3 regions of the Heliomicrobium gestii genome follow, and region 1 is predicted to be linked to each of the others. Evidence: riboswitches for the same ligand, from Rfam matches in the RefSeq annotation. Region 1 holds a riboswitch; each other region holds the start of a gene.

Region 1 (3,676 bases):
GAGGTCTCCCCGGCGGACGATATTCCCTTCCCCCGCAGGGGTTCCGTCGGTTCCCATGTCATATCGGCGCAACACCGAACGGATGCGCGCCACCAACTCCCGGAGGCTGAAGGGCTTTGTGACATAGTCGTCAGCGCCTGTCTCCAGCCCGAGCACCTTATCCCCTTCGTCGACACGGGCCGTCAACATGATGATCGGGATTTTCGATTGGGCGCGGATTTCCCGGCAGATGGCAAGGCCGCTTTTTCCCGGGAGCATCCAGTCCAGCAGCACCAGTTGGGGCGATTGTTCACTCACCATATGCAATGCCTGCGAACCGTCCGTGGCCTGCAACACCCGGTACCCTTCGGCCTCGAGAAAGGCGCTGACCATGTCCAGGATTTTGGGCTCGTCATCTACGACGAGGATGGTGATCGTCATCGATATCACTCCCCTTGCAGCGGAACGGTTCATCGCCGATTCGGCCACAGTCAGTATTCTACAAAAGAGTCTTTAAGATTTTTATAAGATTCGGGTAAAACCGTCGCCGGGGGATAAAAAGAAAAACGGCGGCATGATCGCCACCGTTATCGTGATGCTTCCGTGATTATCGGTTGTTTTTTTCGGCCGTGGTGTCAGCGGCATCGTCGGTTCCCTGGCGTTCCGCTTGGGCCTCGGAGGATTGATTCATCGATTCGATCATCATCTCGTAGAATTTTTCCGACATGTGCTTCACCACCTTTCGTTGGCACCCGTCAAAACTCTTTACCGCTGGAGATAAGGGGGGATCCGGTCGTTGCGGATCAGGTCGTCGAGGCTCTCGCGCTCGACGACGACAGCCCCTTTGCCCTCACGGGCAAAGACGACAGCGGGACGGCCGATGCGGTTGTAGTTCATGGACATGGTGTAGTTGTATGCGCCGGTGCAGGAGACGGCCAGCACATCGCCGCTCTCCACCTTCGGCAAGGACACATCCCAGAGCAGCATGTCGCCGGATTCGCAGCACTTGCCGGTAATGGAGACAACCTCTTCGTTCTCCTGGGTGGCCTTGTTGGCCAGCATGGCCTCGTAGCGGGAGCCGTAGAGGGCCGGACGGGGGTTATCGGTCATGCCGCCGTCAACGGCGACATACTTGCGGACACCGATGATCTCCTTGACAGAGCCGATCGTATAGAGGGTTGTGCCGGCCGTAGCCACAATGGAACGGCCCGGTTCGACGAGGACCTTCGGTGTGGGCAGGCCCCGTTTTTCCGCTTCCAGCGCGACGGCGGAGAGAACGATGCGGGCATAGTCGGCCACATCGGCCGGGGTGTCGGCGTCGGTGTAGCGGATGCCGAAACCGCCGCCCAGGTTCAGGATCGCCGTTTCCGCCCCTGTCTCACGGCGAATCTCGTCGACGAAGGTCATCATCACCTCAGCGGCATAGCTGAAGGATTCCAATTCGAAGATCTGGGAGCCAATGTGGCAATGGATGCCGTCATAGATCAGGTTGCCGAGGGCCAAGACGGCTTTGACGCCGGCAAGGGCTTGGCCGGTGGGCAGGGTGAAACCGAATTTGGAGTCGATCTGACCGGTGCGGATGAACTCATGGGTGTGGCAGTCAATGCCGGGGGTGATGCGCAACAGCACCCGCACTCGGGCGTCCAGTTCGCCGGCAATGGCGTTCAGCAGATCGGCTTCATAGAGGTTGTCAACGACGATGTGGCCGACACCGTACTCGATCGCCTGCCGCAGTTCGGCCGGCGTCTTGTTGTTGCCGTGGAAATAGACCTTTTCCATAGGAAATCCGGCGCGGCGGGCCGTGTACAGTTCGCCGCCGGAGACGACGTCAAGGCCCAGTCCTTCCTGTTCCACCAGGCGGCACATGGCCATGTTCATAAAGGCTTTGGAGGCGAAGAGCACCTCCCCGGCGCCGGAGGCGCTGAAAGCCTCGTAGTACTTCCGACAGTTTTCCCGCAGGTGGGCTTCATCCATAACATACAAAGGACTGCCAAACTGTTTGATCAGGTCTGTGGCGTCACAGCCCCCAATGGCCAAATTTCCCCGCTCGTTGATGGCGGCAGTTCCGTGTAGTTTCAATGCAGCCGACTCCCCTCATCACAATGTGCTTTGTTTCATTTATATGGTCTGTGGGAAAATTTGGCAGAACCCCAGGCAAAACAAAAACCGCCAGGGTCATTCCCCGGCGGCGGTTTGCGCATACGCCTGCGAATGCCTCTCTCCCTTTCCCATACAACCCGTAAGATAGCGCTCCACCGTGGAACCTTCATCATCCGGCACAAGCGGCCGGAGTCTGAAGTGGGAATGTTCCCCGGTGACAGTCCTGCAGTTCTTCACTGCAGACCCAGCCCAGGTGTGGCAAACCTGGACTTCGGCGGTCATCCCTTTCCCTCCGTTGCCCTGTCCATGCCATTGGACCTTCCCGGAGTTACTCTTGATCAACCGCGCCTCTACCTCACCTCAATGGAGATGAGGCATCTATGAACTTGTGGTGAACTTGAACCCATCTTAGCATGCGAAAAAAAGGCTGTCAAGGCGTTAGAATCTTCCTCCGTCCCTGTTCCCGGCGTCACCGTTTCCAGTGAGAAGGTCGCTGTGTCCGTCAAAGCAGTCACCGGATCGTACCGTCGGGTTTACAGGTGGATCGTCATTCCTTCCCGGGCCGCCAGGCAATCGGGATAGACGGCCTTCGCCAACGACTCGATCCGCGCCAGATCGGCATCGGTTCGTTCCATGGCATGATGGAAAAGGATCAGTTGCTTCGCCCCGGCCGCTCGGACCAGTTTGACGCCTTCCTGCCAGGTCGAATGCCCCCAGCCCTTGCGGGGAGGGCTGGCTTCACTGCCGTCATACTCCCCGTCAGTGTAGCAGGCGTCATAGATGACGAGATCGGCGCCGGCGATGAATGCCTGCAACAGTGGATCGTTCCATCCATCATGTTCCGTGTCGCTCAGGTAGCAGCAGGAGCGTCCCCCCTGTTCGATCCGGAAAGCCAGGCATTCATCGGGATGGTTGGTCAAGACGGTCCGCACAGTGACGCCGTCGTCAAGCTCCAGGACTTCGCCACCCCGTAGATCACAAAAGTCAAACTGCGCGCCCATGGTGTCGAGAAGGACTGGAAAATAGGGGGGCTGCATCTGCCCCCGGAACAGTTCCTCAAAAGTTCGTCCCAGCTTCGCCTGCCCATACAGGGTGAAGCGGTTTTGTCCGGCAAAGGCCGGTCCGAAGAAGGGAAAGCCCTGGATGTGATCCCAGTGCAGATGAGAGATGAGGAAGATCCCCTGCACCGGGCCATCACTCTGTCTGCGAAGCGCCTGTCCCAGGTGATAGAGGCCGGATCCCGCATCGATGATGAAGTCGCGATCTCCGATCCGCACCTGAACACAGGGGGTGTTGCCGCCGAATTGGGTGGTCTGCGGCCCCGGGATGGGCAAGGAACCCCTCACCCCCCAAAAGGTCACATCGAAGCGTCGTTGGGACAAAAGCCTTCCCTCCTGGAACAAAGTCTGCGCCACGATGGGCCGCCCCATCTTATTGTGTTCAATTGGCTGTGTTCTGCGGCGTTTCCTGCTGCTGTTTTGTCTCGCCATGAAAAAATCGACAAAAAGTGCGCGTCACGCCTGCTCGCCCGCAAGCCATTTGACGAGCACCGCTTGCAGGGCGTCCCGGTTGATGGGCTTGCTGATGTAATCATCCA
Region 2 (3,676 bases), on a different contig from region 1:
GGCCAAGGACCTGGCGGAAGTGCTGGAAGCCGTCGGCGGCCAACTGAACGCCTTTACCTCGAAAGAATACACCTGCTACCACGCCAAGGTGCTTGACGAGCATTTCGACCTTGCCCTCGATGTGCTGGCCGATATGTTTTTTCACTCCCGTTTTGAAAGCGATGACATCGAACGGGAACGCAGGGTGATTTTAGAAGAAATCAAGATGTATGAGGACTCTCCCGACGAACTCGTTCATGACCTGCTGTCTGAGGCCATGTGGCCGGTCAGCGCCTTGGGACGGTCGATCCTGGGCACCGTCGATTCGATCCAGGGGATGGGAAGAGAGCGCATGCTCAGCCATTTCCAGTCCGAGTACACTGCCGATCGGACCATCATCGCCATTGCCGGTTCTATTGACCCTGAAAAGACGCTTGAGAAGGTAAAGGGCTATTTTGCTTCCATGGCGAAGACGAAGCAAATCTACCGTCGCCCCCAGCCGGAGATGAGCTACAAGAGCGTCTTTGAGCATAAGGACGTGGAACAAGTCCAGATCTGCCTGGGCGCCCAAGGCCTCTCCCAGGAACACCCCGACATCTATGCCATGCATGTCCTGAACAATGTCATCGGCGGGGGCGCCTCATCCCGCCTGTTCCAAGAGATCCGCGAGAACCGCGGCCTCGCCTATTCGGTCTACTCCTTCCATTCCGCCTTCTCCGACGCGGGGATGTTTGGCCTCTATGCCGGAACGAGTCCGGACTTCGCCGAAGAGGTCCTCGAGCTTTCCCTGCGCGAAATGGCCCGTATCCGAGAAGAGGGGATTCGCCCCGATGAGTTGAAGCGAACGCAGGAACAGATCAAGGGCAGCCTTTATCTGGGGTTGGAGAGCGTCAACTCGCGGATGACGCGTTTAGGTAAATCAGAAGTCTGCTACAACCGCTTCGTCCCGCCGGAAGAGGTGATCGAGCGGGTTTACGCGGTGACGCTCGATGATGTGACCAAGGTGGCCCGCGAACTCTGGACGCCGGAGTTATGCGCCCTCGCGGTCGTCGGCGCCAAGCCGCTGAAAGTGGAACTGGCCGATCTGCTGAAAAAAACAGGATGGTAAAGGCGCAAACCGGTCGTTGAAAAGGCCTCGACTCGCTTCTATCTTCCGGTCCTGCTGCGTATAGTGGGATAGGGGGACAAGGAGGGGGGGCGCCGATGCGTCTCAGCGAACTGGTGGGCAAGGAGATCGTCAATCTGATAACAGGGGAGCGCCTCGGCGCTGTCGGCGATTCCGATCTGGTCATCGATGAGTCGAGCGGCGAGATCGACGCCATCATTCTGCCGCCACGAGGCAACTTTGGCGGCTTTTGGTCTGACCGAGAACCGCTGATCATCCCATGGGACGCCATCGTCAAGGTGGGCGCCGAGGTGGTTATCGTTGAACTGGACGATACATACCGGCGAACAGCGTCTCGCCGTTTTCCCTTTTAAATTGTCACAGTGGTTGACGGCCAGGGATGTCCCATGATACCATCTTCCTAATGAACTGAATATACCTCCCAGTGGAGAGGTAGAGGCGCGGTCTGTCAAGAGTACCTGGAGGAGTCCGACGGTGGACGATGATACCGGAGGGAAAGGGGCAACCGCCGAAGTCTGGAGCAACCGTATTGCGCCCAGGCTGGGGCCGGGCATAAGATGTTCGGAACTGCCATCTGGTGATTCGACCGGATGGAGCGCTATCCAATCGTACGGGGACGGTGGAAACCAGCTTCCGAATGTTACTTTTTGGGGGCACCGCCTGAACTCCATGCGGTGTTCCCTTTTTGTATTCTTTTTAGTGGGGGATGGGTCATGTCAGAGAGGATCCGAGTCCTGGTCAGCGGCGCCAGGGGGAGAATGGGCCGAGAGGTAGTCAAAGCGGTCCTGGGAGACGAATCGTTGGCACTGGTGGCTGCCGTCGATCACAACGGCATGGGGGAAGACGCGGCTGTCCTGGCTGGTCTGCCGGCTTGCGGAGTCCTGTTGCAGGGCGATCTGACCGCAGCGATTGCCGAGACGCGGCCTCAGGTAATGGTGGACTTTACCAATCCGGCGTCGGTTCTGGAAAACGTGCGCACGGCGCTGGCGGCGCGTGTCGCGCCTGTCGTCGGAACGACAGGCCTTTCGACAAAAGATATGGAAGAGATCGCCGATTGGGCCGCCGCCAACGAAACAGGCTGCCTGATCGCGCCAAACTTTGCCATCGGCGCGTTGTTGATGATGCGCTTCGCCCGCGACGCCGCCCGCTTCTTCCCGAACGTGGAGATCATAGAGTACCACCATGATCAAAAGCTGGATGCGCCCTCTGGGACGGCGATCAAGACAGCGGAGTTGATCCGGGAGGAGCGGCAGGCGATCCGGCAGGGGCACCTGCAGGAAGAAGAAAAAATCGCCGGTTCCCGTGGCGGCGACTTTGATGGGATGCGGATACACAGCGTCCGCCTGCCGGGACTGGTCGCCCACCAGGAGGTCATCTTCGGCGCCCTGGGCCAGACCCTGTCGATCCGTCACGACTCCATCAGCCGTGAATCCTTTATGCCCGGCGTGTTGGAGGCCATTCACCGGATCGGCGCCTGCAAGGGTCTGATCTACGGGCTCGACAAGCTCATCTTTTAATTGAAGAGTCCATTCCGCTATCGCCGCAATGCTCTTTGACAACGACATCCTGCACACCTCTGCGCCGGACTCTCATATATTAACAAAGAGTTTCACTGTTTCTGGTGGAGGAGGTTTTGAACACCCATGACGACCCTTCAAGGAATCCCATTGGTGGTGATGGGAGGGGACGCGCGGGATCAGATCCTCGTACGCCGCTTGGCTGAGCGGGGCGCGACGGTTGATGTGATCGGTTTGCCTGTAGAGGAAACGGGACGGGTGCGAGGCATGGCAGATATCCCGAAAGCGCTGGCGGGAAAAGCGGCGCTCCTCCTGCCCATGCCAGGGGTTGACCTTGAGGGTCGCGTCTATGCGCCGCTCCATCATCAGCCCTTGCGCTTAGAGAGGGACCATTTGGCCTTGCTGAGGCCCGGCAGTCCTATCTTTGTCGGCGTTGCCCGTCCGAATCTGCGGCTGTTGGCCCAGTCCAATCAACTTCCCCTGGTCGAGGTGGCTGAACTGGACGAATTGGCGATCCTGAACTCGGTGCCCTCGGCCGAGGGCGCTCTGCAGATCGCCATGGAGGAACTGCCGATCACGATTCACGGCAGCCGCAGCCTGGTGCTCGGCTTTGGCCGGTTGGGCCTCACCTTGACCCGGCTCTTGCAGGCCATGGGTTCCCGTGTGACCGTCGTCACCCGCGATGGCGGGCACCGGGCCAGAGCTTGGGAAATGGGGGCCATCGCCGAACCTTTTTCCGCTTTGGCCGCTGTCCTGGCGGAGACGGACATCATCTTCAACACCGTTCCGGCCCCAGTGCTGGGCGAAGGGGAACTGGCCGCCACAAGCCGTGAAGCCTTGATCATTGACCTGGCCAGCGCGCCGGGAGGGACCGATTTCGAAGCGGCTCGCCGCTTGGGAATCCGGGCGCTGCTCGCCCCCGGCCTGCCGGGGAAGGTGGCGCCGAAGACGGCCGGGGAAATCCTGGCCCGCGTCTATCCCGACCTGATCGCGCGGCATGTCCCTCGCAGAGACGGGTAACCCCCCGGGAGGTGTGCAGGATGCCTTTGCAAGG
Region 3 (3,676 bases), on a different contig from region 1:
ATTTGGCGAAAAAAGAAAAACCCCGTTGATCTTTGATATAAGATCTCCGGGGGTACAAATCGTTGTGCAATTAACATCAGGGCCTGTGGATAACACTGTGGGTAAAGTATGGTCAGTCCGCTTGCGCCTGTGGTTGCCCTTGTGCTGGTGCTTGAGCCTGGCCTGCGGTCGCAAATCCTTCGCGCTTTTTTCCAATGAAGAGATAGTAGCTCCCGTAGATGAGCAGCAGAACCGGAATGCCGGCGTAGAGGACGATCTGTTGGGACGGGTCGAAGTAGAGGCTGACGATGACGCCGATGTTCAGGATCGCCGCCACGATCGGCACCAGCGGGTAGAGGGGCGTGCGGAAGGCCAACTGGTCGGCAGAACCGCCGAGACGGGTGTATTCGCGACGGAAGCTGATCTGGCACCAGGCGATGATGATCCAGATCAAGCAGCCTGTAAGACCTGTGCTGGACATGAGCCAGAGGTAGACCGTATCGGCGGCGTAGTGTTCTGTGAGCAAGGACAGGCAAGCCAGCGCCAGGGTGAAGATCACGCCGTAGAAGGGAACGCCGCGGCTGTTGAGGCGGCCGAGCCAGGAGGGCGCCTGTTTCTCTTTGGCCATCGACCAGAGCAGTCGCGAGCAGGCGTAGAGCGCCGAGTTGCCGGCAGAGAGGGCCGACGTGAGGACGACAAAGCTCATCACATGCTGGGCAAAGGGGATGCCGATCCGGCCGAAGACGGTGGCGAAGGGGCTCTCCTGCACCCCGGCCTCGGCCCAAGGGATCGTGCCGGCCAGAACGGTGACGGCGAGAACGTAGAAGATGACGATGCGCAGGCTGATCCCGCGGATCACCCGGGGGACATGCTTGCCCGGCTCTTCGCATTCGCCGGCGGCGATGCCGACCAGTTCAGCGCCCTGAAAGGAGTAGACGACGCCGATCATCGTCAGGAAGACTGCGTAAAAGCCGTTGGGAAAAAGACCTTCACCGCCGGTCTGGAAGTTGGAAAGACCGATGGCCCCTTCATTTCCTGTAAAACCGAAGATCAGACCGGCGCCGGCGATAATGAAGCCGATGATGGCGACCACTTTGACGCTGGCGAACCAGAATTCCGCTTCGCCGTAGGCCTTGACGGAGATCAGATTTAAGAGCGCCAGAGAGACAGCAAAGACGGCGCACCAGATATAGACATCGACCTGGGGAAACCAGTTGTGCATGATCATGCCGGCGGCGGTGAAGTCAGCGGCGATGCAGAGCGCCCAGTTGACCCAGTAGAGCCAGCCGGTCGTGTACCCGGCGGCAGGGGAGATGAAGCGGGAGGCGTAGCTTTGGAAGGAGCCGGCGACCGGCATGGCGACGGCCAGTTCGGCCAGACAGAGCAGGACGAGGAACATGATCAAGCCGCCGGCGGCGTAGGCCAGGATAGCGCCGAAGGGGCCGGCCTGGTGGATCGTCTGGCCGGAGCCGAGGAAAAGGCCGGTGCCGATGGTGCCGCCGACTGAGATCATCATCAGGTGGCGAGATTTCATGTCACGGCGGAGTCCCTGTTTTTCCGGGATCAACTGCTCTGGATTTACGGTGGGCGTTGTCATTTGCGTACCTCCAATGTTTGATGTGGGATACGATTGTACTGATGTAGGGGGGACGCTTCGCTTGTGTCGGTGGTCGCTTCGGTGTGCCGTTGCTGTTGTGGTATCCCTGGCCATGGCGATTTGGGGGATGTTTGACAACAAAAAAATGGTTGTGAACACCATCACAACCATTTCCGCAGTTCTCCGACTACAGTCTGGCGATAGCGCTCCACCTCACCGGGTGACAGTCATGTCCCTCTTCAAGACATGCCCAGCGGCCGCTTTTCCCGTAAAGACGGTCGCTTCGGCGGAAACGCCTTTCCAGTCCGGTCATCGCCCGGGGAACTCCTGGACTGTACTTTTCGTCATCCGCGCCTCTATCGTATCTTCTATTGTTATGTAAAAAATTTAATACAAAGCATCGATAGTGTCAATGAGAATATACATGCAGCTTGATCGAATAATTATACAACATGTTAAGAATGTTAATTTTACACAAAAAAAGTGTCGATTTTACCATGGACAGGGGCGTTTTCGCTATAATCGATACGTTCACGACAAGACTCCGTACCATGCCGTTGAGAATGCGGAAATCAAGTCGCGCGCCTTATTCGGTTCAAAAAATATAGCGATCCCGGTGTTTTTTCAGGTATTATAGAAATATGACTAGCTGCCATGAAAAGACCCGGACTTTGATTACATGATGTGGAGAGAGAAAAGGATGTGCCAAAAAAGCATGGGCGCCGAACCGAATGCGAACGGGGCAAGCCTTGACAGCGCGCCGGAGCGGAAGACCTTCAACCGCTCTGAATACTACATCAACCGGGAATTGAGTTGGCTTGAGTTCAACCAACGGGTGCTGGAAGAGGCCCTAGACAGGACCAACCCGTTGCTGGAGCGCTTGAAGTTCTTGGCGATCGTCAGTTCTAACCTGGATGAGTTCTTCATGGTGCGCGTTGCCGGCGTGCAGGATCAGAAGGAAGCGGGACTGCAGAAAAGGGATCCCTCCGGGTTGACGCCGTCAGCGCAGTTGAAGTTGATCGCCGAGCGGACCCACCGCATGGTCGAGGATCAGTACGCCCACCTGATGAACAACCTCCTGCCGGAATTAAAAGAAAAAGGGATTCATTTTTTGCGGTGTCAGGAGCTGAATCGCAATCAGCGGATCTTTGTGGAGAACCACTTTGAGCATGTCATCTATCCTGTCTTGACGCCGCTGGCTGTCGACCAGAGCCGGCCCTTTCCGTTGCTGGCGAACAAAAGTCTCAACATTGCCGTCTATTTGGAACCGGAAAACAACCTGGCGACCAAGCGGCAGCTCTTTGCCGTTGTCCAGGTGCCTTCTGTGCTGCCACGCTTCATTGAGGTTCCTTGCGCAGACGGCGAAGCCTTCGTCTTGCTTGAAGACCTGATCAAGAGCCAGTTGGAAGTGCTCTTTCGGGGCAACCATATCCTTCATTCATCCACCTTCCGGATCACCCGCAACGCCGACCTCACCGTCGATGAGGAGGGGGCCGAGGATCTCCTGGAGGCCATCGAGAAAGAGCTGCAGAAACGCAAGTGGGGCGCCGAGGTGCGCCTGGAGGTGGAGGCTGGCGTCAGCCCGGCCATCCGGGAGTACCTGAAGGCTGATCTGGAATTGGACGATGAGGACATCTATACCGTCCCCGGCCCATTGGATCTGACCGTGTTCTTGCGCATCGTCGACCTGCCCGGTTACGACAATTTGCGCCATGAGAAGATGACGCCCCAGGAGCCGGAAGACCTGGTCGGCGAGAAAAACATCTTTGCCGCTATCGCCAAAAAGGATATCCTCTTGCACCACCCCTATGAGTCGTTCGATCCCGTCGTCGAATTGGTCGCCCAGGCCGCGCGGGATCCGCGGGTGCTGGCGATCAAGCAGACTTTGTACCGGGTAAGCGGCGACTCGTCCATCGTCAAGGCTCTGGCAGAGGCGGCCCGCAAGGGCAAACAGGTGACGGTGCTGGTGGAACTGAAAGCGCGCTTTGATGAGGAGAAGAACATCGCCTGGGCCAAAACGCTGGAGAAGGCCGGGTGCCATGTCATCTACGGGCTGGTGGGCTTGAAGACGCACGCCAAGATCATCCTCGTGGTGCGCCA

The links. A riboswitch is a leader RNA that binds a small molecule or an ion and turns the genes downstream of it on or off. The one in region 1 is predicted to bind lysine.
Region 2: another riboswitch for lysine. It lies ahead of dapB (4-hydroxy-tetrahydrodipicolinate reductase); the one in region 1 lies ahead of lysA (diaminopimelate decarboxylase).
Region 3: another riboswitch for lysine. It lies ahead of GTO89_RS09770 (amino acid permease); the one in region 1 lies ahead of lysA (diaminopimelate decarboxylase).

The regions. Positions count from the first base shown of each region.
Region 1 is NZ_WXEX01000001.1:266,580-270,255, reverse strand. It holds gene GTO89_RS01275 (response regulator transcription factor) at 1-420, opposite strand, end outside; gene lysA (diaminopimelate decarboxylase) at 745-2,058, opposite strand; lysine riboswitch at 2,217-2,440, opposite strand; gene GTO89_RS01265 (MBL fold metallo-hydrolase) at 2,613-3,461, opposite strand; gene GTO89_RS01260 (hybrid sensor histidine kinase/response regulator) at 3,594-3,676, opposite strand, start outside.
Region 2 is NZ_WXEX01000019.1:19,467-23,142, reverse strand. It holds gene GTO89_RS16075 (M16 family metallopeptidase) at 1-1,087, shown strand, start outside; gene GTO89_RS16070 (YlmC/YmxH family sporulation protein) at 1,183-1,458, shown strand; lysine riboswitch at 1,531-1,714, shown strand; gene dapB (4-hydroxy-tetrahydrodipicolinate reductase) at 1,819-2,622, shown strand; gene dpsA (dipicolinate synthase subunit DpsA) at 2,749-3,642, shown strand; gene GTO89_RS16055 (dipicolinate synthase subunit B) at 3,663-3,676, shown strand, end outside.
Region 3 is NZ_WXEX01000007.1:102,718-106,393, reverse strand. It holds gene GTO89_RS09770 (amino acid permease) at 113-1,576, opposite strand; lysine riboswitch at 1,770-1,943, opposite strand; gene GTO89_RS09765 (RNA degradosome polyphosphate kinase) at 2,277-3,676, shown strand, end outside.